3 regions of the Pseudarthrobacter niigatensis genome follow, and region 3 is predicted to be linked to each of the others. Evidence: riboswitches for the same ligand, from Rfam matches in the RefSeq annotation. Region 3 holds a riboswitch; each other region holds the start of a gene.

Region 1 (7,590 bases), on a different contig from region 3:
GCGTCAGTCATGATCCAAGTTTAGGCGAGGAGGCAGCTCAGACCAGCACCAGGTCATCAACATGAACAACTTCACGGTTGTAGCCGCTGCCCATTTCCTCCCCCAGCTCATGCGTTGACCGTCCCAGCATCCGCGGCAGCTCCTCGGAGGAGTAGTTCACCAGGCCGCGGGCAATAATGGTGCCGTCGGCTCCGGCCAGCTCAACGGCGTCGCCGGCTTCAAATTCGCCATGCACGGCGGAGATGCCAGCCGGCAGCAGGGACGTGCGGTGGTGCCGCACAGCGCGGACTGCCCCCTCGTCCAGGACCAGCCGGCCCTGGACCGACGCAACGTGCGCCAGCCACAGGAGGCGGACCGGTTTGCGGGAGCCGTTGACGGCGAACCACGTGCCCACGTCCTCGCCGTTCAAGGCCGCTGCGGCATTGGGTGTGGACGTCACCAAGGCGTGGATTCCCGATCCTGCCGCCATGCCGGCGGCCTCCACTTTGGTCATCATGCCCCCGGTGCCCACGCCCGCCTTGCCCGCCTTGCCAATGGATACGCCCTCGAGGTCGTGGGCGCCGGTGACCAGCGGGATTCGCCTGGCACCCTGGGAAGGTGGGCCGTCATAGAGGGAGTCGACGTCGGACAGCAGCACGAGTGCGTCGGCGCGCACCAGGTGGGCCACCAGGGCGGCCAGCCGGTCGTTGTCGCCGAAGCGGATCTCATGGGTGGCCACGGTGTCGTTTTCGTTGACCACCGGGACTACCCCAAGGTTCAGCAGCCGGTCCATGGCGCGGAGGGCGTTGGTGTGCTGGCTGCGGCGCATCAGGTCCTCGGCGGTCAGCAGGACCTGGCTGACGGTGACCCCATGGGCACCGAAGGCCTGGGTGTACCGGGCCATCAGGAGCCCCTGGCCCACGCTGGCAGCGGCCTGCTGGGTGGCCAGGTCGCGGGGCCGTTTGGCCAGACCAAGCGGCGCCAGGCCTGCGGCGATGGCGCCCGAGGACACCAGGATGATCTCGGCGCCCGCATTGCGCTTGGCCGCCAGGGCGTCAGCGAGGGCGGTCAGTGATTCCTCCGAGATGCCGCCCTTGATGCTGGTCAGCGACGAGGAGCCTACCTTGACCACGATCCGGCGGGCCCCGGCCAGCGCGCTCCTGTCCCCCGCGGGCACGGCGGGTACTGCAGTCATGCCCCTAGAGGTCATCGTCCGCTTCCAGTCCGCTTTCCTTGACGGGCTGGGCGGCACGGCGGCCGCTGACGGACTCGGTCCAGATCCCGGCTTTCCGCTCTGCCTCGAGCTCCGCCCGGGCGGCAGCCTTGGCGTCGCGGCGCTCCTGCTGCTCTTCGCGCTTCTGGCTGCGGGTGGGGCGGTCGCCGATATCGGCGAACCGGACGTCGGTGCCGCGCGGCGACGCCAGGAGCTCAGCCCCTGCCATCATGGTGGGCTCCCAGTCGAACACCACGCCGTCGTCCTCGCCAATGACCACGGTGTCACCGGGCTTGGCGCCCTGCTTGAACAGTTCGGTTTCAACACCGAGCCGGGCGAGCCGGTCCGCCAGGTAGCCGATGGCCTCTTCGTTGGTGAAGTCGGTCTGCTTGACCCAGCGCACGGGCTTTTCGCCCAGGACGCGGAACAGCGGTTCCAGGTTCTTTTCCTCGCGGCGGATCTTGAACCCGGCTTCGTTGACTGCACGCGGCCGCAGCACCGCGGGCTGCACCTTGGGCGGTGCGGCAGCCACCGCATCCCGGGCTGCCTTGACGATCTCCGCCATGGCGAAACCGAGCTGGCGCAGGCCCTCATGGCTGGTGGCGGATACTTCGAACACACGGTAGCCGCGCGACTCGAGTTCCGGACGCACGAATTCCGCCATGTCCTTGCCGTCGGGCAGGTCCACCTTGTTCAGCGCGACCAGCCGTGGGCGGTGGTTCAGGGGAACCACTTCACCGTCCTGGCCGGCATAGCTCATGTCGACGGCGTACTTCTCCAGCTCAACCTCGATGATGGCGAGGTCCGTGAGCGGGTCCCGGTCCGATTCAAGGGTGCCGCAGTCCAGCACGTGGACCAGGGCCGCACAGCGCTCGACGTGGCGGAGGAAGTTGTGGCCCAGGCCCCGCCCCTCACTGGCGCCCTCGATGAGGCCGGGTACGTCGGCGATGGTGAACCGTACGTCGCCGGCCTGCACCACGCCGAGGTTGGGAACCAGGGTGGTGAACGGGTAGTCGGCGATCTTGGGCCGGGCGGCGGACATGGCTGCAATCAAGCTGGACTTGCCCGCTGACGGGAAGCCCACCAGCGCGATGTCGGCAATGCTCTTGAGTTCCAGGACGATGTCCCGGGAATCCCCCTCGATGCCGAGCAGCGCGAAGCCGGGGGCGCGGCGCTTTTGTGAGGACAGGGCAGCGTTGCCGAGCCCGCCCAGGCCGCCGGCGGCTGCCACGAACTCGGCGCCTTCCCCCACGAGATCGGCCAGGACTTCGCCGTCCTTGGTCTTGACCACCGTGCCGTCCGGAACGGGGAGGATCAGGGTCTCGCCGTTCTTGCCGCCGCGCCAGTCGCCCATGCCGGGACCGCCGTTGCTCGCGTGCCGGTGCGGTGCGTGGTGGTAGTCGAGGAGCGTAGTGGTCTGGTGGTCCACGCGCAGGATCACGTCGCCGCCGTTGCCGCCGTTCCCGCCGTCGGGACCGCCGAGTGGCTTGAACTTCTCGCGGTGGACGGAGACGCAACCATGGCCGCCGGTTCCGCCGGATACATGCAGTACTACCCGGTCTACAAAGCTGGCCACGTGGATCTCCTCAGGTGCTGTTTATGGGGCGCCCGGGGACGCCACATCGATTGTAATGCTGTTAAAAGAACAGTGGAGCGGACCCTCAGGCCCGCTCCACCGCTTCAGAACTGGTTGTTACTCTGCAGCTGCAGCAGCAACGATGTTGACTACGCGACGACCGCGGCGGGTGCCGAATTCAACGGCGCCCGGGGTCAGTGCGAACAGGGTGTCGTCACCGCCACGGCCAACGCCGGCGCCGGGGTGGAAGTGGGTGCCACGCTGGCGGACGATGATCTCGCCGGCGGAAACAACCTGGCCGCCGAAGCGCTTGACGCCGAGGTACTGAGCGTTGGAATCGCGACCGTTGCGAGTGGAGCTCGCGCCCTTTTTATGTGCCATCTGAAATGCCTGCCTCTAAATTCTGGGGAATCTGTTGAAATACCTGAACAGTAACCGGTGGTTACTTGATGCCGGTGATCTTGACCTTGGTCAGTTCCTGGCGGTGACCCTGGCGCTTCTTGTAGCCGGTCTTGTTCTTGAACTTCTGGATGACAATCTTAGGACCACGCAGGTCCTGGAGGATTTCAGCCGTAACAGTTACCTTGGCCAGGTCAGCGGCGGCGGAGGTGACCTTGTCACCATCAACCAGGAGCAGTGCGGGCAGCTCAATGGTGCTGCCGGCTCCACCGGCGACGCGGTTCAGGGTAACGAAGTCTCCAACGGAAACCTTCTCTTGGCGGCCGCCTGCGCGGACAATCGCGTACACCACTTGGGAACTCACTTCTCTCGACGTTTATTACAAAATTTGCGTGCGGAACCGACTCAAAAAAGCCAGGGTTCGCGCTGTGCCTCAACGCCGTGGGGTCATAACCCAAGTGTTGGCGTAAGCACCGAAGATCCAGAATACGCTAAATCCATCTACGGCCGCAAATGAGGCTGGTTCCGGCGGCCCGGGTGTGGTAGTAACCACACTCCGACAGGCAGCACCGCAACCATGGACTCCATCATAGCGGCGGCGCTGCCCACAGGGTTCAGGAATGCAACCTCGGCGCGTCGAAGAATTCCACTTCCAGGCGGCAGGACTGCTTGAACGCAGTCACCATCGCCGCGCGTTCGTGGTCGGAGGCCCTCCGCCCTGCTGCGTCCACGATGGCGATGGCGCGGCGGGTGGCCTCGGCGAAGCCCTCGTCCGCGTAGGTCCGGAGCCATGCTGCGTAGGCGTGGCCGCCCGGCTCTCCCGAGGCAAGGAACCGGGCGTGCAGCTTTTCCCCGACTTCGGCGTAAAGCCAGAAGCAGGGCAGGACGGCGGCGGCCAGGACGGCGTAGCTTCCCGACGCCGATGCTGCGGTGAGGTGGTCCACGTAGGCCTTGGTGACGGGGCCGAGTCCGCCCTGGGCGGGGCGGGTGCTGAGCCACGAGCGGTGCAGCTCCGACTCCACTTCCAGGCATTGCTGCGATGATCCGGCCCAGAACAGCTGCTCCCCTTCTGACGGGGCCAGGGCACTCGCCCGGGCAAGGACCCGGGAGTAGCCGTTCAGGTACAGGGCATCCTGCGCCAGGTAGTAGGCGAAATCCTTCTCGGCCAGGTCCCCGGTGGCCAGGCCGTGGATGAAGTCCAGGGCGTAGATGTCGGCCAGGTCCTGCTGGGCTTCCGTCCACAGCCGGGCAGCGAAAGCGCCTTCCGCGAGGGCCGGCCGCACGTGGTGGAAATGGTGCACGGGGCCGTTTCCCCGGCCCACTTCAAGCTGCTCCGACTTCTCAAGGGCGCCGGCAAGCCATGGCTTGACCGTTCGGAGCGATGCCTCCCAGTCGCCAAGGCGTGCCTGGACGGTGGCTATCGCGGAGGACAGGGAACAGCCGGTGCCGTGGCTGTTGCGCGTGTCGATGCGGTTTCCCTGCACCTCCACCACTTCCCCTGGCAGGAGGCCTGCCGTATTGACCAGCGCATCCGGGCAGTCCGCACCCGCCAGGTGCCCGCCCTTGACAAGGATGGTGGCGCCGGTGGCATCCGCCAGGCGCCTCCCCTGCTCCAGCGCTGCCGCCCAGCTGTCTGCTGGATCCGCGCCCACCAGCATGGCAAGCTCCGGCAGGTTGGGCGTAATGAGGTGGGCCAGGGGCAAGATGTCCCGGAGGGCGGCCTCGGCGGACTCTTTCAGCAGCCGGTCGCCGCTGGTGGCCACCATCACCGGGTCCAGGACAACGACGGCGGGACGGACCTTCTCCAGCCAGTGCCGGACAGTGCGGATCACGGCCTCGTCCCCCAGCATGCCGATCTTGACGGCGTCAATGGAGATATCATCGCTGACCGCGTCCAGCTGCTGTGCCAGGAAGGCTGCGGGAGGAACGTGGACTGCCTGTACACCGCACGTGTTCTGCGCCGTCAGCGCCGTGATGGCAGCCATGCCGTAACCGCCGTGGGCGGCAATGCTTTTCAGGTCGGCCTGGATGCCTGCGCCCCCGGACGGGTCGGAGCCGGCGATGGACAGGACCCGCGGGACTTCCCGGCCGGTTGGCAGCCCGGTGCCGGCGGCGGAGGAAGCTGGCAGGGGCATGGAAAGGGTCGAAGACAAGAGACATCCCTTCGCCGGTACTAGCCGGACAGGTTCAACGGGTCTGGATCTCAGCCGGCCTGCTGCGCGGCACCCCGTGTCGGTTCCTACCCTAGCCCGTGCGCCGCACCCGGAAAAAGGTAACAACGGCCGCCGCAAAAATGGGCCATCCCGCAACGGCAGGAATCCCCGCCCCGCACGGTACCCCCGGTAATCCGGGTGGACCGATGCGCAGGACGGGGATTCCTGGCTGGAAGCTCCTGTGCCTAGAGTTCCGAGGCAGGCACCCCGACGCCGAGGATGATGGGTTCCTCGGCCGCCTTCCGCGGTTCCGGCTGGTCCTTCGCGGGTTCGGGGGCCTTCGCTGCGTGCGAGTGCCCACCGGCATCAGCCTGGACGTTTTCATGGTGCTGGACGGCGGTCTCGTTGGCGGCACCCTGGGCACGGCTGGCGGCCCGGTGGCGCCGGGGGCGGCGCTGCCGGGACTGCTCCAGCGTGTGGTCCGAATAGTCCTTTTCAGGGGACGCCTCAGGAGCGGCACCGGCGCGGGCTCCCGCCGCCCCTGCGCCGGCCGGCTGCTCCGGTGCTGCCTCTTCTGCTGCCTGCAGAGCCTCTGCCTGATTGGCAGGCGCATGCCCCACAGGGGAAGCCGGCTGGCCCAGGTGTGCGAATGCTTCCGCAAGCCGGTCCAGCGTCAGGGCAGGCTTCGGATGCTGTTCCCCGGCGTGCTCCACGAACGGAAGCGGGACTTCCTCGCCGCCGAACGTGAGGACGGCTGCGGGACGTGCCGGGGCATCGGCGTCGTGCTTCTCCTCAACGGGTACCTGCGCAGGCTCCGCGGCCGGCACCTGCCGGGCAGCCGCTACCTCGTCGTCGTGCAGGTGGGCCGCATGGGCGGCAGCGGCGATGTTCGCCAGGGCAAGCCTGGTTGCCTCCGCCTTGGCGTGCCGCTCGGCGTCGGACGGGTCCGGCTGGACGGTGTGGACATGGACGGCAGGTGCCGGGGCAGCCTCGGGCTGCTGGCCGCCGCGTCCCCGCCGCCGCTTGCGTTCGGACCGGACGCCGGGCTGGGCGTCGTTCCGCTGCGCTTCCGGGCGGGCCTCCGCACGGGTTTCGGGCCGGTTGTCGGTGCGCTGGACGTGGTGCTCGGCCGCCACCGTGTTGGCCCGGCGGTGCTCCACGGGGTCGTCGTGGGTCACGACGCCCCGGCCGGCGCAGGCCTCGCACTGCTCGCCGAACACCTCCAGCAGGCCGGTGCCCATGCGCTTGCGCGTCATCTGGACCAGTCCGAGTGAGGTCACTTCGGCAACCTGGTGCTTGGTCCGGTCGCGGCCCAGGCACTCAACCAGGCGGCGCAGGACCAGGTCGCGGTTGGATTCGAGCACCATGTCGATGAAGTCGATCACGATGATGCCGCCGATGTCGCGCAGCCGCAGCTGGCGCACCACTTCCTCGGCCGCTTCGAGGTTGTTCTTGGTGACGGTTTCCTCGAGGTTGCCGCCGCTGCCGGTGAACTTGCCCGTGTTGACGTCCACCACGGTCATGGCCTCGGTGCGGTCGATCACCAGGGAGCCGCCGGAGGGCAGGAAGACCTTCCGTTCGAGGGCTTTGTGGATCTGTTCGTCGATTCGCCAGGCGGAGAAGATGTCCTGGTCCTTGGTCCACTTCTCGAGCCGGCCCACAAGGTCCGGCGCCACGTAGGTGACGTAGGCCTCGATGGTGTCCCAGGCCTCCTCGCCGGAAACGATGAGCTTGGAGAAGTCCTCGTTGAAGACGTCACGGACCACCTTGATGGTCAGGTCGGGTTCGCCGTAGAGGAGCTCGGGGGCCAGGATCTTGGTGGAGGTGGACTGGCTTTCGATGCCTTCCCACTGGGCGCGCAGCCGGTTGATGTCGTGCGTGAGCTCTTCCTCGGAAGCGCCCTCGGCGGCGGTGCGGACAATGACGCCGGCGTGCTCGGGAAGGCGGTCCTTGAGGATGCGCTTGAGCCGGTTGCGTTCGACGTCGGGCAGCTTCCGGGAGATGCCCGTCATGGAACCGCCGGGGACGTACACCAGGTAGCGGCCGGGCAGCGAGATCTGGCTGGTGAGGCGGGCACCCTTGTGGCCCACCGGGTCCTTGGTGACCTGGACCAGCACGGTGTCGCCGGACTTGAGCGCGTTCTCAATGCGCCGCTGCTTGCCCTCAAGGTTGACGGCTTCCCAGTTGACCTCGCCGGCGTACAGGACGGCATTGCGGCCGCGCCCGATGTCCACGAACGCCGCTTCCATGGATGGCAGCACGTTCTGGAC
Region 2 (7,590 bases), on a different contig from region 3:
CCTCGCCAAGCCCAAGGGTGTCCTTGCGCGGACCGGCGCCGCGGCTGTTCCAGACGTTCATGGCCATGTGGTGGTGGTAGCGGCCTGCGGAAACGAACAGTGCCTGCCCGTGCCAGCCTGCGGTCTTTTCGAACCCCAGGGTGCCCACGTAGAAATCCCGGGCGGTCTGCACATCGCCAACCTGGAGGTGGACGTGTCCCACGCCGGCGGCCGTTTGCCGCTGTCCCTCCAGGGACTCTTCGGTGAGGTACTGCTCGAGGTAGCGCTGCGGCGGGAGCGCCAGGCTGTCCATGACTACGTCCGTCCCGTTCCAGGACCAGTTGCTGCGGGGACGGTCCCAGTACAGTTCGATGCCGTTGCCCTCGGGGTCGGTGAAGTAGAAGGCTTCGCTGACCAGGTGGTCGGCACTGCCGGTGAAGGCCCGCGGCTCGTACTGCGCGGCAGTGGCGACGGTGGCGGCGAGGGAAGCCTGGTCCTCGAAGAGGAGCGCGGTGTGGAACAGGCCCGCCTCTCCCCTGCCGGGAAGGTGCAGTCCGGGAGCCGGCGCAAGGTGGACCAACGGCCGGCCCAGGCGGCCAAGGTAGAGCCCGCCGTCCTGTTCGGCGACCACCTCAAGGCCCAGTGCGCACTGGTAGTAGTCGGTCATGACCTTCATGTCGCCCACCTTGAGCATCACGGTGCCCATGGCGAGGTCGGCAGGAAGAAGATCCTGGCTGCTGGCTGATGCGGTCATTGAAGGCTCCTAGCATTGGCGGCCGTCCCATTGGCGGCCTCTCACACGTTAAAATTACTTGAAGCTTCAATTTATTCCAAGTCCTCCGTGAGCCGTATTTTGTCAGCGAATAATCCGCCCGCCCAGCACCACGTGCTCCAGGGCCGTAATGGTCTCCGGTGCCGCCCGCGGGTCTTCCCGGCATACAACGACGTCGGCGCGGGCACCCTCCTCCATCCCGTCCGCTCCCAGCCACGCACGGGCTGCCCAGCAGGCGGCGTCCAGGGCCGCCTCCATGGGCAGGCCGGCGCCGTGCAGGGCGAGGATTTCGTCCGTGATCCTGCCGTGCCGTATCACGCTGCCGGCATCGGTACCGGCAAAGATGCGTACACCCGCGGCATGGGCTTGCGCCACCCGCTCCATCCTGCCTTCCCAGAGGGCGCGCATGTGGGCGGCATAACGCGGGAACTTGGGCTCCGCCTGCGCAGCAATGTCGGGGAAGGTGGCGATATTGATGAGCGTGGGCACGATCGGTACGCCCTGCTCCACGAACCGGGGCACGTGGCGGGGAAGGAGCCCGGTAGCGTGCTCGACGCAGTCGATGCCCGCGTCCAGCACCTGGTCCAGGGTATCTTCGGCGAAGCAGTGCGCTGTTACCCGGGCACCTTCGTCGTGTGCCGCCTGGACGGCATCGCGTACGACGGCGGCAGGAAAGGACGGCGACAGGTCGCCGGCGCTCCGGTCAATCCAGTCCCCCACGAGCTTGACCCAGCCGTCGCCGTCGCGCGCCTGCTTCCGGACGGCCTCCACGAGGCCCTCGGGTTCCACTTCCTCGGCGAAGCCCCGCAGGTAGCGGCGCGTCCGGGCAATATGGCGCCCGGCCCGGATCAGCACCGGGAAGTCCACTCCGCCCTGCATCCAGCGGGTATCTGCCGGCGAGCCCGCGTCCCGGACCAGCAGGGTTCCCGCGCTAAGGTCCGCCTCCGCCTGGTCCCTGGCCGCCGCGGGCTCGACCGGACCAGTGGCCCCAAGCCCAATGTGGCAGTGGGCGTCCACGAAGCCCGGCAGCACCCAGCCATCCAAAACCCGGTCCGGAGCAGCCGCCGGCCGGCTGAACGTAAGCCTGCCGTCCACGGACCAGAGCCCGTGCCGCACCGTGTCCGGTGCAGTCAGGACGGGGCCGCGGAAGTGGATGATGCCTGCCATGGGGCTCCTTTCGATGCCCGGCCAGGCTAGCACCGCAATTATGACAAGGCCGCTCCAGGCGCCTGTGGTAGCTTCGTTCCTGACCACACGGGTGCCCTTGCAGGGGCTGAGATCGGGCTGACGCAGCCTGCGACCGTTGAACCTGTCCGGGTAATGCCGGCGAAGGAAGTGAGTATTCCCTTGAGTACGCAAAACACCCAATTGAACCCTGCCCTCCAGCCGTCTGACAGGGTGCCCGGTGGCGCGTCAATGCCGCCGGAAACCCAGTCGTTGAAGTCGCATTCCCTCGCCTACCTCGCGGATGAGGCGTCCGGGATCCGGGTACCGGTGACGGAAATTGCCCTTGAGCCGTCCCCCAACGGCCAGCCGAACGCACCGTTCCGGACGTACCGGACGGCGGGGCCGGGAAGCGACCCCGTCCGCGGCCTGGAGCCTTTCCGCGCGGAGTGGATCGTGGCGCGCGGAGACACCGAGGCCTACAGCGGCAGGGAACGCAACCTGCTGGACGACGGCCGCTCGGCCGTCCGCCGCGGAGCCGCCTCCGCGGAGTGGAAGGGCGCGCAGCCCGTGCCCCGCCGCGCCGTCGACGGCCGGACGGTGACGCAGATGCACTATGCCCGGCAGGGCGTCATCACGCAGGAAATGCGGTTCGTGGCGCTGCGCGAGAACTGCGATGTGGAACTGGTGCGCAGCGAAGTGGCTGCCGGCCGCGCCATCATTCCCAACAACATCAACCATCCGGAATCCGAGCCCATGATCATCGGCAAGGCCTTCCTGGTGAAGATCAACGCGAACATCGGCAACTCGGCCGTGACGAGTTCGATCGCCGAGGAAGTGGACAAGCTGCAGTGGGCAACCCAGTGGGGCGCGGACACCGTCATGGACTTGTCCACCGGCGATGACATCCACACCACGCGGGAGTGGATCATCCGCAACTCCCCGGTGCCCATTGGAACCGTCCCCATCTACCAGGCCTTGGAAAAGGTCAACGGCGAGGCCAACGCCCTGACCTGGGAAATCTTCCGGGACACCGTGATCGAACAGTGCGAACAGGGTGTGGACTACATGACCATCCACGCGGGCGTGCTGCTCCGCTATGTCCCGCTCACCGCCAACCGCGTCACCGGTATTGTCTCGCGGGGCGGCTCCATCATGGCGGGCTGGTGCCTGGCCCACCACCAGGAGAACTTCCTGTACACGCACTTCGACGAGCTGTGCGGAATCTTCGCCAAATACGACGTCGCCTTCTCGCTGGGCGACGGCCTCCGCCCCGGTTCGACGGCGGACGCCAACGACGCCGCGCAGTTCGCTGAGCTGGACACCCTCGCCGAACTGACGCAGCGGGCCTGGGAGTACGACGTGCAGGTGATGGTGGAGGGGCCGGGCCATGTTCCCTTCCACCTGGTCCGCGAGAACGTGGAGCGGCAGCAGGAGCTGTGCAAGGGTGCGCCCTTCTATACCCTGGGGCCCCTGGTGACGGATGTGGCGCCCGGGTATGACCACATCACCTCGGCCATTGGCGCCACCGAGATCGCCCGGTACGGCACAGCCATGCTCTGCTACGTCACGCCGAAGGAACACCTGGGCCTGCCCAACAAGGACGACGTGAAAACGGGCGTGATCACGTACAAGATCGCAGCGCACGCCGCGGACCTGGCCAAGGGCCACCCCGGGGCGCATGAGCGCGATGACGCGCTGTCCAAGGCGAGATTCGAATTCCGCTGGCGGGACCAGTTCGCGCTGTCCCTGGACCCCGTGACCGCGGAGTCGTTCCACGATGAGACGCTACCGGCCGAACCGGCCAAGACGGCGCACTTTTGCTCCATGTGCGGTCCGAAGTTCTGCTCCATGCGGATCAGCCAGGACATCCGGGACGAATATGGCTCAGCGGACGCGCAGGCGGCGCTGGCGTACCTGGCCTCCGGCATGCGGGGGAAGAGCGAGGAGTTCCTGGCAGCCGGCGGCAAGGTCTACCTGCCGGAGCTGCGGGTCCCCGCTGACGGCTAGGACGCCCGGGCTGGCTGGCTCCTGCCGACCCCGCTGATGAACTGGCGGATGGCCCGGTCCCCGTCCCGGGAGTCCTGGGGCCGGTGCCCGCCCGCGGCAACGCGGTGCAGGGCGCCGGTCTCCCGGAGGTAGCCGGCAATTTCCTCGTAGAGCGGCTCCCAGCCACCAGTCAGGACCAAGGTGGGGACGCCGGGAACAATATGCAACGGCGCTTCCCAGGAAGGCTCCTGGAGCCGCAGCCGCCGCGCGGACCGCTTCTCCTCGGTGGTGGCAGGCTGCTGCAGGTCGGTGGCGTAGATCCGGCGGACAAACTCGCGCTGGAAGTCGTCATCGCTGAGCTGGCGGCGGACGTCGAACAGTGGCTGCATCAGGCGGATGTGGGCGGCCGTGGCCGGCAGTTCCGCCGTCAGGGACAGGCAGGCGGGCTCCACCAGGGTCAGGGAAAAGACGAGGTCCGGGCGTTCGACGGCGGCCATCATGGCGGCGATTGCCCCCTGGGCGTGCGCAACGACGTGTCCGCCGGCAGCGCCACGGCCGTCGTCGCCCAGGGACCGCAGGATGATCGCGGTATCTTCCGTGAACGACGATTCCACCGGCTCCGCGGCGGCATCGTAGCCGTGCCGGCGGAGGAACAGGGCGTCATAGGACAGCGCCATGCCGTGCTGGCGCGGCCATGCGGCGGCACCGAAACTTCCGGCGCCGTGCACGAAAACTACCCTCTGCTTGAACATGTCCCAACCCTATTCCACGCTGCCGACATCCCCACGAAAAAGCGCCAGGTGTCGTCTTGAGCGGTCAAAACGGCACCTGGCGCTTCCTGATGCTGGGAAACTCCTACTTGCCCAGGAACTTGTCGAAGCCCTTGGGGAGGTTCAGCGAGGACGGGTCGAAGTCGCCGCCCTGCTGGCCGAACGCGGCGCCGGTGGGGAGCGCCTTGGCGGCGTTGGCACGGCGGGCTTCCGCGTCCTTGCGCTCCTGTGCGGCCTTGGCGGGGTTGCCGGATTTTGCCTTCTTCTTGGGTGCGTTCTTTGCGTTCTTCCGCGCGCCGCCCCCGGCTCCGGGAAGGCCGGGCATCCCTGGCATCCCCGGCATGCCGCCCTGGGCCATCTTCTTCATCATCTTTTGGGCCTGGGCGAAGCGCTCCAGCAGGCCGTTGACCTCCGACACATGTACGCCGGAACCACGGGCAATACGGGCCCTACGCGAGCCGTTGATGATCTTGGGCGCAAGCCGCTCGTGCGGGGTCATGGACCGGACGATCGCTTCGACGCGGTCGATTTCCCGCTCGTCGAACTGCTCCAGCTGCTGCCGGATGTTCTGGGCGCCCGGCATCATCATGAGCATCTTCTTCATGGAGCCCATGTTGCGGATCTGCTGCATCTGGGCCAGGAAGTCCTCGAGGGTGAAGTCTTCCTGGTCGGCGAACTTCTTCGCCATCCGGGCAGCTTCGTCCTTGTCCCACGCTTTTTCGGCCTGTTCGATGAGCGTGAGGATGTCGCCCATGTCCAGGATGCGCGAGGCCATCCGGTCCGGGTGGAAGAGCTCGAAGTCGTCCAGGCCTTCACCGGTGGAGGCGAACATGACCGGCTTGCCGGTGACCGACGCAACGGACAGCGCGGCACCACCCCGGGCATCGCCGTCGAGCTTGGACAGCACGATGCCCGTGAAGTTCACGCCTTCATCGAACGCGAGCGCCGTGTTGACGGCGTCCTGGCCAATCATCGAGTCGATCACGAACAACACTTCGTTCGGGACAATGGCGCGGCGGATCTGGCGGGCCTGCTCCATCATCCCGGCGTCCACGCCAAGGCGGCCGGCGGTGTCAACGATCACGACGTCGTGCAGCTTCTGGCGTGCTTCCTCCACGCCGGCGCGGGCGACGGCGACCGGATCACCGGCGGGCTGGTCCAGTTCCGTGGAGGTGGCTCCGGGGTGCGGGGCGAAGACCGGCACGTTGGCGCGCTGGCCTACCACCTGGAGCTGGGTGACGGCGTTAGGGCGCTGGAGGTCGCAGGCCACCAGCATGGGGCTGTGGCCCTGGGCCTTCAGCCATTTGGACAGCTTGCCGGCCAGGGTGGTCTTGCCCGCGCCCTGGAGGCCGGCGAGCATGATGACGGTGGGGCCGTTCTTTGCCAGCCGAATCCGCCGGGTTTCACCGCCGAGGATCTCCACGAGTTCCTCGTTGACGATCTTGACGATCTGCTGGCTGGGGTTCAGCGCGCCTGAGACTTCGGCGCCCAGTGCGCGTTCGCGGACGCGCCCGGTGAACTCGCGGACCACCGGAACGGCGACGTCAGCGTCCAGAAGGGCACGGCGGATCTCCCGGACGGTGGCATCAACATCGGCCTCCGTAAGGCGGCCCTTGCCGCGGAGATTCTTGAAGGTTGCTGTCAACCGGTCAGAGAGTGAATTGAACACGCGCCGTGAACTTCTTTCAGGAGATGATCGGGACTCGACTACCTAGGGTATCAAGTCAGGCACGGTAGATGGCATGCTGGCCAAATGACGAGCCAAACGACTGTGAAGACCTTGCTCATCCTCGGCGCCTCGGGCGACCTCACCGGCAGGCTCCTCCTGCCGGGCCTGGCCCGCCTTGTTGCGGCCGGCCGTGCGGAAGGCTTGGCCCTGGTGGGCGCCGGCTCGGATCCGTGGACGCCGGAACAGTGGCGCGGGCGGGTGGAGTCATCCTTCGCCGCTGCTGCCGGCGCGGCAGGTGATGCCGGCAAGGAAGCCCTGGAGTCGATGCGGAAGGAAACGGCCTACCACCAGGTGGACGTGACGGAGAAGGGCGCCCTCGCAGCCCTGCTCGCCGGGCTGCAAGGGCCGGTGGCGGTCTACTTTGCCCTTCCGCCGCGTATCAGCCAGCTGGCCTGCGAGACACTCCAGCCGGAAGAGGTTCCGGAAGGCACCCGGCTGGTCATGGAGAAGCCGTTCGGTTCCAGTGAGGAGTCGGCCCGCTCGCTGAACCGGACCCTTGGCCGCCTGGTACCGGAGGACCACATCCACCGGGTGGACCATTTCCTGGGCAAGGCCACGGTCCTGAACATCCTGGGCCTGCGGTTCGCCAACAACTTCCTGGAACCCGTGTGGAACCGGCAGCATGTGGAAAAGGTGGAGATCTTCTTTGACGAAGACCTGGCGCTGGAAGGCCGTGCGCGCTACTACGACGGTGCCGGCGCCCTCCGCGACATGATCCAGAGCCACCTCCTGCAGGTCATGGCCATCATGGCGATCGAGCCTCCGGCCACCATCGGCGAGCGCGATCTTCGCGATGCGGTCTCCGCCGTCCTCCGCGCCGGCAGCGTCAAGGATCCCGTCACTGATTCCCGGCGGGCCCGCTACACGGCGGGTTCGGTGGCGGGAAAGCAGGTGCCCGACTACACCGCGGAGGACGGGGTGGATGCCGGCCGGGGAACTGAGACACTGGCCGAGATCGAGGTGGGAATCGACAACTGGCGCTGGCGGGGCGTTCCCTTCATCCTGCGCTCCGGCAAGGCCCTCGGGGACAAGCGCAAGGAAGCGGTGGTCACGTTCCTCCCGGTGCCCCACCTCCCGAAGGGGTTTACCGGCGTGGACTCCCCCAACCAGCTGCGGATCGGCTTTGGTCCGGACACGCTGGAGTTCGACGTCGACGTCAACGGACCCGGGAACATCTTCAGCCTGGG
Region 3 (7,590 bases):
CTGGACGAGGCTGCCGCGGGCGCCCACGCCCCGGGCACGGCGGGCCATCCCGATGGTCTGCCACTCCTCTGCCATGAGCCCCACCAGGCGCATCGCGGCGAGGGTGCCCAGGACGAACCGGTGCGGCAGGCGGGCCTTTTGCGCCAGTGCATCCGCCAGGTCCGTGGGGTCGGTGCAGCTCATCAGGAGCACCGCGGGCAGGGCGATCGCAAAGCCGCGCAGGAGGAAGCCGATGCCCAACTGGAGGGAACCTTCGCTCATGCTCCAGATGCCGACGTCGAGCAGGATCCTGCCGCTGTCCGGCGCCAGGATGGCGGTACTCCAGCCTCCGATGGCTGCGGCGAGGATCAGCGGCCATCCGCGCTGCCACAGCAGGGACACGGTGAGCCCGGCAAGGGGGAACAGCATCAGTTCGAAGGCGAGGGCCACTGAGGCGGACACCCAGTCGATGGACAAGGCCAGGACCGCCGTGATGAGCAGGACCGCCGCGAACTTGCTGAGCGGGTTGGCGCGGGCCAGGAGTGCATGGTTGCCGCTCAAGGTGAGTTCCTGCCTCATGGTGCCACCGCCTCCGCGGCAGCCAACCGCAGTTCCGTCCCGCCCAGGGCCGAGGTGAACTCCGCGTCATGGGTCACGGAAACCACCGCCGTACCCGCATCCAGAAGCTCGGACAGGAATGATGCGAGTTCGGCCCAGGTATTGGCATCCTGCCCGAACGTGGGCTCGTCCAGGATCAGCACCTGGGGGCTGGCGGCAAGGACGGTGGCCACGGAGAGGCGCCGCTTTTCCCCGCCGGAGAGCGTGTAGGGGTTGGCGTCCACCAGCTGGGTGAGCCGCAGGCGCTCCAGCAGTTCGTCCACCCTGTCCGCGCCGTGCCCCAGGTGCCGCGGGCCGAACTGCAGTTCGTCCAGTACCTTCCCGGTGACGAACTGGTGTTCCGGCTCCTGGAACACCGTGCCCACCCGCGAGATCAGCTGCTGGGCCTTCCACTTGTAGGGGTCGATGCCGGCGCCGCGGCTGAGGTCCAGCGTGGCTGAAACCTTCCCCGCCACGGGCTCCAGCAGACCGGCCAGGGTCAGGGCGAAGGTTGACTTGCCGGCACCGTTGGGACCGGTGATGGCCAGGGCCTGCCCGGCGCGGACCTGTGCAGCCACGTCCTCCTGGACCGGCACCGGCGGAATCTTCCGAAAGCCCTGCCGGCGGGCGCGTCCGCGGGACACGGCAAGCTGCTCAGCGGCCAACAACAGGTTCCCCGTTCCCGCGGCCGGGACGGCGGCGCGGGGACGGGTCGCGGGCACATACCCGGGCACCCACACGCCGGCAGCGGCCAGCATGGTCCTCGCCTCACTGAGCACACGGTCCGGCGGGCCGTCCAGGAGCACGGCGGGATCCGAGGCCGAGCCCGGCTGCAGGACAATGATCCGGTCCACCAGGTCCTTCCAGACGGAAACCCGGTGCTCCACCACCACAAGGGTGGCCCCGGTCTTGTCCAGGCAGCGGGCCACGGCGTCGCGGACCTCCAGGACGCCGTCCGGGTCGAGGTTGGCGGTGGGTTCGTCCAGCAGGATCAGGCCGGGGCGCATCGCCAGGATGCCCGCCAGCGCCAAGCGCTGCTTTTGCCCGCCGGACAGGGCCGACGTCGGGTGGTCCAGCGGGAGGTGGGAGAGTCCGACGTCGGCAAGCGCCGCGTGCACCCGGGGCCAGATCGCGGCGCGGGGCACCGCGAGGTTTTCGGCGCCGAAGGCGACGTCGTCCCCCACCCGGGAGAGGACCACCTGCGTTTCGGGGTCCTGCTGCATCAGGCCGGCGCGGCCGCGCTGGGCGCGGGGCGCGGCTCCGTCCACCCGGAGCGAACCGGACTCGTCGGCGTCGCCTGATTCGCCGTCGTCGTCGATGTCTCCCAGGACGCCGGCCAGCGCGTGCAGCAGCGTGGACTTCCCTGCGCCGGAGGGGCCGAGCAGGAGCACCCGCTCCCCGGGGGCGATGTCCAGGTCAAGGCCGTGGACGGCGGGTTTGGCCCGGCCGGCATGCCGCCAGCCCCAGCCACGGGCGGTGACGGCGGCGGGGCGGACCGCGCCGGAGTCCTGGGTGGGTGCCATCAGGAGAAGACGGGCTCCGTTGCGGCCTTGCGGGACGCGAAGGAGCTCAGCACCCCGGTGCGTGCCAGGCCGCGGGTGGCAACCCAGGCCAGGGCACCCGCAAGGATGGCCCCGGAAATGGTGGTGAGGACAATGTAGGCCAGCTTGTCGGCGCCGGAGTAGGCGATGTTCCAGCCCCACGGTGCAAACGAATCGTTCAGGCCGCAGAAGAATCCGGCCGCGGCGCCTGCCAGCAGGGACACGGGCAGGTTGAACTTGCGGTAGACGAAGATTGCGAAGATGATTTCCGCGCCCAGGCCCTGGATGAAACCGGAGAACAGGACCGAGGCGCCGTACTGGGAACCCATCAGCAGTTCGCCGGTGGCGGCGACGGTTTCGCAGAACAGGGCCGCCCCGGGCTTGCGGATGATCAGCATTCCCAGCACGCCGGGAATCATCCAGCCCCCGGCGAGCAGGCCGGTCAGGGGTGGGTAGGCTGCGTTCATGGGGGCGGACAGGGCGGCGGCACCCTGGTCCCATGCCCAGAAAATAACGCCGCCTGCGATGGCCACCAGCGCGGCGACGACGATGTCCACGACGCGCCAGGACTTGCTGGTGGTCTTCTTGATTGCTGCAGTACTCATGTGGTCCTCCTGGGAAACAGGAGGGGAAAGTGGACCCGGCCGGCGGCCTGTGGCCGTGGAACCGCGACACTTTGAGAACTCGACTCCCTTGCGCCGGTACTAACCGGATCAGGTTCGAGGGTCTGCGGCTGTCCGCACTCTCAGCGCCCACCTGCGGTGCCCGGCTAATGCCAGGTTGTCCGACGGCGGCGCTCCCCTGTCGTTTTTAGTGTTGCTTTTGGTGTGGGTAACGCTTGTTGTTGTGCCCGGTTGGGCGTGGTCAAGTTTACACCTGGCCGGGCTGGATTGCGGGCTGCCGGCGCCAATCACCCGGATATGACCGGCTAGGCTGGGAGCAGTCCGTTTTCCGCCCGCAAGGAGTACCTGGAATGAACCTTCTCATCAAACTGCTCGGGACGGGCGTGAGCCTCGGCGCAGGCCTCGCCGGTACCAAACTGGTCAATGCCATCTGGGAAAAGACCACCGGACAGAAGCCGCCCACCGGCAAACACGAGGACGTACCCACCAGCCTGCGTTCGGCGCTGACCTTTGCGCTGATCTCGGCGTCGGTCAGTGCCATCATCCAGGTCCTGGCCAACCGCGGCACCCAGCGCGCCATCACCCGCTTCGCGAAGACCCAGGACATCGTCTAGCGTCGTGCCCCAGCGTTACCGGCCGTCGTCGGGGCTGTCCTTCCGGGCAGTCTCGGCGGCGGCTTTTTGCACCACGGCTTCCAGTTCATCGGTGGTGAGCAGTTCCCGGTGCAGGTGCTTGGTGCGGTAGCCGGCACGGCCCACCATGTGGGCGGACACGGGCACCGTGAGGAGTTGGAAGATCCACGCCACCACCAGGACCGGCCACACCCACCACGTCCGCAGCTGCAGCCCGATGGCCGCCAGCAGCAGGAAGAGCCCCAGCACCTGCGGCTTCGTGGCGGCGTGCATGCGGCTCAGGAGGTCCGGGAACCGCAGCAGGCCTATCGCGGCGCCCAGGGACATGAGGGCACCCACCACCATGAACACGGCGGAGGCGAGGTCGATCCAGGCGTCGGGCCGGAAGAAGTCAGGATTCATTGGGCTTGACCCTCCTGTCTGCCACGAACCGGGCTACGGTCACGGAACCGATGAACCCGATGACGGAGATGGCCACCACCAGCATCAGGTTGTTCAGGTGCCGGTTCACCGCCATATCGATGCATAGCGCCCCGGCAAGGATTGCGAGCAGCACGTCGGCAGCCAGCACCCGGTCCAGCAGCGACGGGCCACGGGCGATCCGGATGATGGCACCGGCGGCCGCCAGCGAGAAAATGACGGCTGTGACAGCCAGGACAACGGGCATCATGCGCCGGCCTCCATACGGACCTCTTCCAGTTCATCCGCGGTGCCCATGATGCGGATCAGGCCCGCTTCAATGGAGCGGACCTCGTTCCGCAGGCCTTCCACGTCCTTCTTGGAGGTGATGTTGAGTGCGTGCAGGTACAGCGTGGACGTGGAACGGTCCACGTCCACCACCAGGGAACCCGGGATCAGGGAAATCACGTGTCCCGTGGCAGTGACGATCAGGTCCTGGTGGCTGCGCAGTTTCACCGCGACCACGGCATTGGTCACCTTGGGGCCGCGGACAGCTGCCAGATACAGGACCTGCGCGCTGGCCACCACCACCTTGCCCACGAACGCCAGCGCAAACGGCACGGCGTGGAGAATATTGAACCGGCCGCTGAGCTCCACCGGCGGGAGGTAGAAGAGCCGGGCCACGCCCACGGCCAGCAGGGTCCCGAAGAGGAGGTTGCCGGGGCTGAAATCCTGCCACAGGGCGCCCCACACAATCACCAGCCAGACCAGGAGCGGCAGTTCCTGGCGCAGTGAAATGCGTTTACGGCTCATCGTCCTCCTCCCGCCGCGGTGGCGCCGGGAACGGCGATGCCCTCGCCCAGCACCGCCTGGATGTACGGCGTCCGGTCAAGCATGTCCCGGGCTGCCCGGTCCGAAAGTGCGAACAATGGTCCGGCGAAGACGGTCAGGGCAACACCGAGCACCACCAGGGCGGCCGTGGAGCCCACCATGGTGCGCGGCAGGAGGGTCACCGTGTTGTTCACCTTGGCTCCCGGCCCGGAGACCCTCGCAGCGGGAGTGGCAAGGAGCACGGGGTCGGGGTGCTCGGCGTCCTCCGGCTTCCGCCAGAACGCACGGTTCCACACCCGGGCGATGGCCAGAAGCGTCAGGAGGCTGGTCACCACGCCGCCGATCACCAGCGCGTAGGCCAGCGGCGTGCCCAGCTCCACGCCGGCTTGCAGCAGGCCAACCTTGCCCAGGAATCCGGAGAACGGCGGGATGCCGGCCAGGTTCATCCCGGGGATGAAGAACAGCAGCGCCAGCATGGGTGAGAGCTTGGCGAGTCCGCCCAGCCGGTCCACGGACGAGCTGCCGCCGCGCCGTTCGATGAGGCCGGTGACCAGGAAGAGGCTGGTCTGGATGGTGATGTGGTGCGCCACGTAGAAGACCGCCGCCGCCAGCCCAACAGCCGAGGACATGGCCAGCCCGAACACCATGTAGCCGATGTGGCTGACCAGGGTGAACGAGAGGAGGCGCTTGATGTCGCTTTGGGCCAGGGCACCGAGGATGCCCACAAGCATGGTCAGCAGCGCCACCACCATCAGCGGCGTGTTCAACGTATCGCCGGGGAACAGCAGTGTCTCGGTGCGGACCATCGCGTAGACACCCACCTTGGTCAGCAGGCCCGCGAACACGGCCGTGACCGGTGCCGGAGCGGTCGGGTAGGAGTCGGGAAGCCAGAAGGACAAGGGGAAGACGGCGGCCTTGATGCCGAAGGCCACCAGGAGCATCACGTGCAGCAGGGTTTTGGTGCCCTGGTCCAGTTCGCCCAGCTTGATGGCAAGGTCCGCCATGTTCACGGTCCCGGTGGCCCCGTAGACCATGGCGATGGCAATCAGGAACAGCACCGAGGACACGACGGACACCACCACATAGGTGACGCCGGCGCGGATCCGCGGCCCGGTGCCGCCCAGGGTCATCAGCACGTAGCTTGCAGTCAGCAGGATCTCGAAGCCGACATAGAGGTTGAAGAGGTCCCCGGACAGGAACGCGTTGGACACCCCGGCCACCAGGATCAGGTAGGTGGGGTGGAAGATGGACACCGGCGCGTCGCGGTCGCCGTCGGCCATGCCCTGGCCTGTGGCGTATACGAGCACCGCAAGGCTGACGGCTGAGGAGACCACCAGCATCAGGGAGGAGAACTGGTCCACCACCATGACGATGCCAAACGGCGGGATCCAGCCACCGATGGTCACCGCGGCCGTGCCGCCGTTCCAAGCCGACGCCAGCAGGAGGCACTCAAGTGCCAGCGTCAGTGACAGCAGGCCAATGCTCACCGCCCTCTGGGCCCGGGAGTGCCGGATCAGCAGGAAGGTCAGGGCGGCGCCCAGGATGGGAAGTACGACGGCGAGCGGGGCAAAGCTTGCGATGTTCACTTTCCGCCTCCTTCCGGGCTGTGGTCAACATTGAGGGAGCCTGGCTTTTCCTCCGCGGCAGCATGTTCGGCGGGCATTTCCCGGCCGCCTGCCACCAGCGTGGCCACCCGGTCCGCGTCCCGGTCCGTGTCCCGGCCGGAAGCACCGCGGTCCGAAACATCCTTGCCGTCGGAACCGAGCATGGTGAGCGGGAACTCTGAAGTTTCCGCGGGGACTTCGGCGTCATCCTCGGCATCAAAGCTGGGGGTCACTGCCACCCGGAGGTCCTCGGCGTCGTCCTGGATGTCGTCCTGGCGGGCCAGCACCCAGGTGCGGTAGATGATGCCCAGCATGAAGGCGGTGACCGCGAAGGAAATCACGATCGAGGTCAGGATCAGTGCCTGCGGCAGCGGATCGTTGTAGTCCCGGGCGGGCGTGTCCTTGCTGAAGAGCGGCGCCAGTCCCGCGTATCCCCCGGTGGCCAGGATCAGCAGGTTGGTGGCGTTGGCCAGCAGCATCAGCCCCAGCAGCACCCTCGTGAGGCTGCGTTCCAGGATCAGGTAGATGCCGCAGGCGTACAGGGCTCCCATGACAATCAGCAGGGTCAGGTTGACGCTCATGCGTGTCCCCTTGCGGTGGTCTCGGCAGGAATCCCGTCCGGTTCCTGTTCCAGCTCCCCGGTGCCCTGCCCGTCCCCGGCAACGCCAGGCTCCTGGCCAGCTTCCTGGGACCGTTCCGGCTCCTGTGCACCGGGCCCGGACTGTTCCTCCAAGTGCTCATCGATCTCGGCTCCCAGGCTGCGCAGCACGTCAAGCACCAGGCCCACCACCACGACGTATACGCCGATATCGAAGATGGTGGAGGTGACGAACTTGATGTCCCCGAACACGGGCAGCCAGACCTGGATGATGGCGGACTGGAACACCTGCCCGCCCAGCAGCAGCGGCGCCATGCCCGAGGCGGCTGCGAGTGCCAGACCGATGCCCAGGAGCGCCCCCGGGCTCAAGGGCGCAGCCTCCCGAAGCTCGAAGCGGCCGCCTGCCAGGTAGCGGATGGTCAGGGCCAGGCCGGCGGTAAGGCCACCGGCGAATCCGCCGCCGGGCAGGTTGTGCCCCGCCAGCAGCAGGTAGAGCGAGAAGATGATCATGGAGTGGAAGATCAGCCGCGTGACCACCTCGAAGATGATGGAGCGGCGTTCCGGGGCCAGGGTCCGGCCGGCCACAATCCAGGCGTCCCGGGTGGAGGCCGCAAACCTCCGGCTGATGGCCAGGGCTGCAGCGTCGCGGGAGCCGGGGTCCACCCCGGGATGCCTGCCCACCGTGCCCGCCGCAACGCTCGCGGATGCCTGGAGCCGGTCGCCGCGGCCGCGCACGAAGATCAGGCTTGCCACGCCGGTGGCGGCCAGTGCCAGGACGCTGATCTC

What was found. Region 3 has a riboswitch for thiamine pyrophosphate ahead of J2T23_RS05700 (ECF transporter S component). Riboswitches for the same ligand answer to the same signal wherever they lie in the genome.
Region 1: linked by a shared signal. The riboswitch ahead of thiD (bifunctional hydroxymethylpyrimidine kinase/phosphomethylpyrimidine kinase) and the one ahead of J2T23_RS05700 (ECF transporter S component) in region 3 are both predicted to bind thiamine pyrophosphate.
Region 2: linked by a shared signal. The riboswitch ahead of thiC (phosphomethylpyrimidine synthase ThiC) and the one ahead of J2T23_RS05700 (ECF transporter S component) in region 3 are both predicted to bind thiamine pyrophosphate.

What each region holds. Positions count from the first base shown of each region.
Region 1 covers NZ_JAUSTB010000001.1:63,591-71,180, reverse strand. Annotated here, with positions in the region: gene J2T23_RS00350 (glutamate-5-semialdehyde dehydrogenase) at 1-11, opposite strand, end outside; gene proB (glutamate 5-kinase) at 38-1,174, opposite strand; gene obgE (GTPase ObgE) at 1,179-2,768, opposite strand; gene rpmA (50S ribosomal protein L27) at 2,886-3,149, opposite strand; gene rplU (50S ribosomal protein L21) at 3,211-3,519, opposite strand; gene thiD (bifunctional hydroxymethylpyrimidine kinase/phosphomethylpyrimidine kinase) at 3,782-5,302, opposite strand; TPP riboswitch at 5,310-5,407, opposite strand; gene J2T23_RS00320 (Rne/Rng family ribonuclease) at 5,566-7,590, opposite strand, start outside.
Region 2 covers NZ_JAUSTB010000002.1:460,886-468,475, reverse strand. Annotated here, with positions in the region: gene J2T23_RS05185 (VOC family protein) at 1-733, opposite strand, end outside; gene J2T23_RS05180 (amidohydrolase family protein) at 836-1,918, opposite strand; TPP riboswitch at 1,996-2,103, shown strand; gene thiC (phosphomethylpyrimidine synthase ThiC) at 2,099-3,925, shown strand; gene J2T23_RS05170 (alpha/beta fold hydrolase) at 3,922-4,656, opposite strand; gene ffh (signal recognition particle protein) at 4,760-6,343, opposite strand; gene J2T23_RS05160 (glucose-6-phosphate dehydrogenase) at 6,428-7,590, shown strand, end outside.
Region 3 covers NZ_JAUSTB010000003.1:95,727-103,316, reverse strand. Annotated here, with positions in the region: gene J2T23_RS05710 (energy-coupling factor transporter transmembrane component T family protein) at 1-558, opposite strand, end outside; gene J2T23_RS05705 (ABC transporter ATP-binding protein) at 555-2,099, opposite strand; gene J2T23_RS05700 (ECF transporter S component) at 2,099-2,722, opposite strand; TPP riboswitch at 2,790-2,930, opposite strand; gene J2T23_RS05695 (DUF4235 domain-containing protein) at 3,091-3,354, shown strand; gene mnhG (monovalent cation/H(+) antiporter subunit G) at 3,370-3,774, opposite strand; gene J2T23_RS05685 (MrpF/PhaF family protein) at 3,764-4,042, opposite strand; gene J2T23_RS05680 (Na+/H+ antiporter subunit E) at 4,039-4,584, opposite strand; gene J2T23_RS05675 (Na+/H+ antiporter subunit D) at 4,581-6,188, opposite strand; gene J2T23_RS05670 (Na(+)/H(+) antiporter subunit C) at 6,185-6,787, opposite strand; gene J2T23_RS05665 (Na+/H+ antiporter subunit A) at 6,784-7,590, opposite strand, start outside.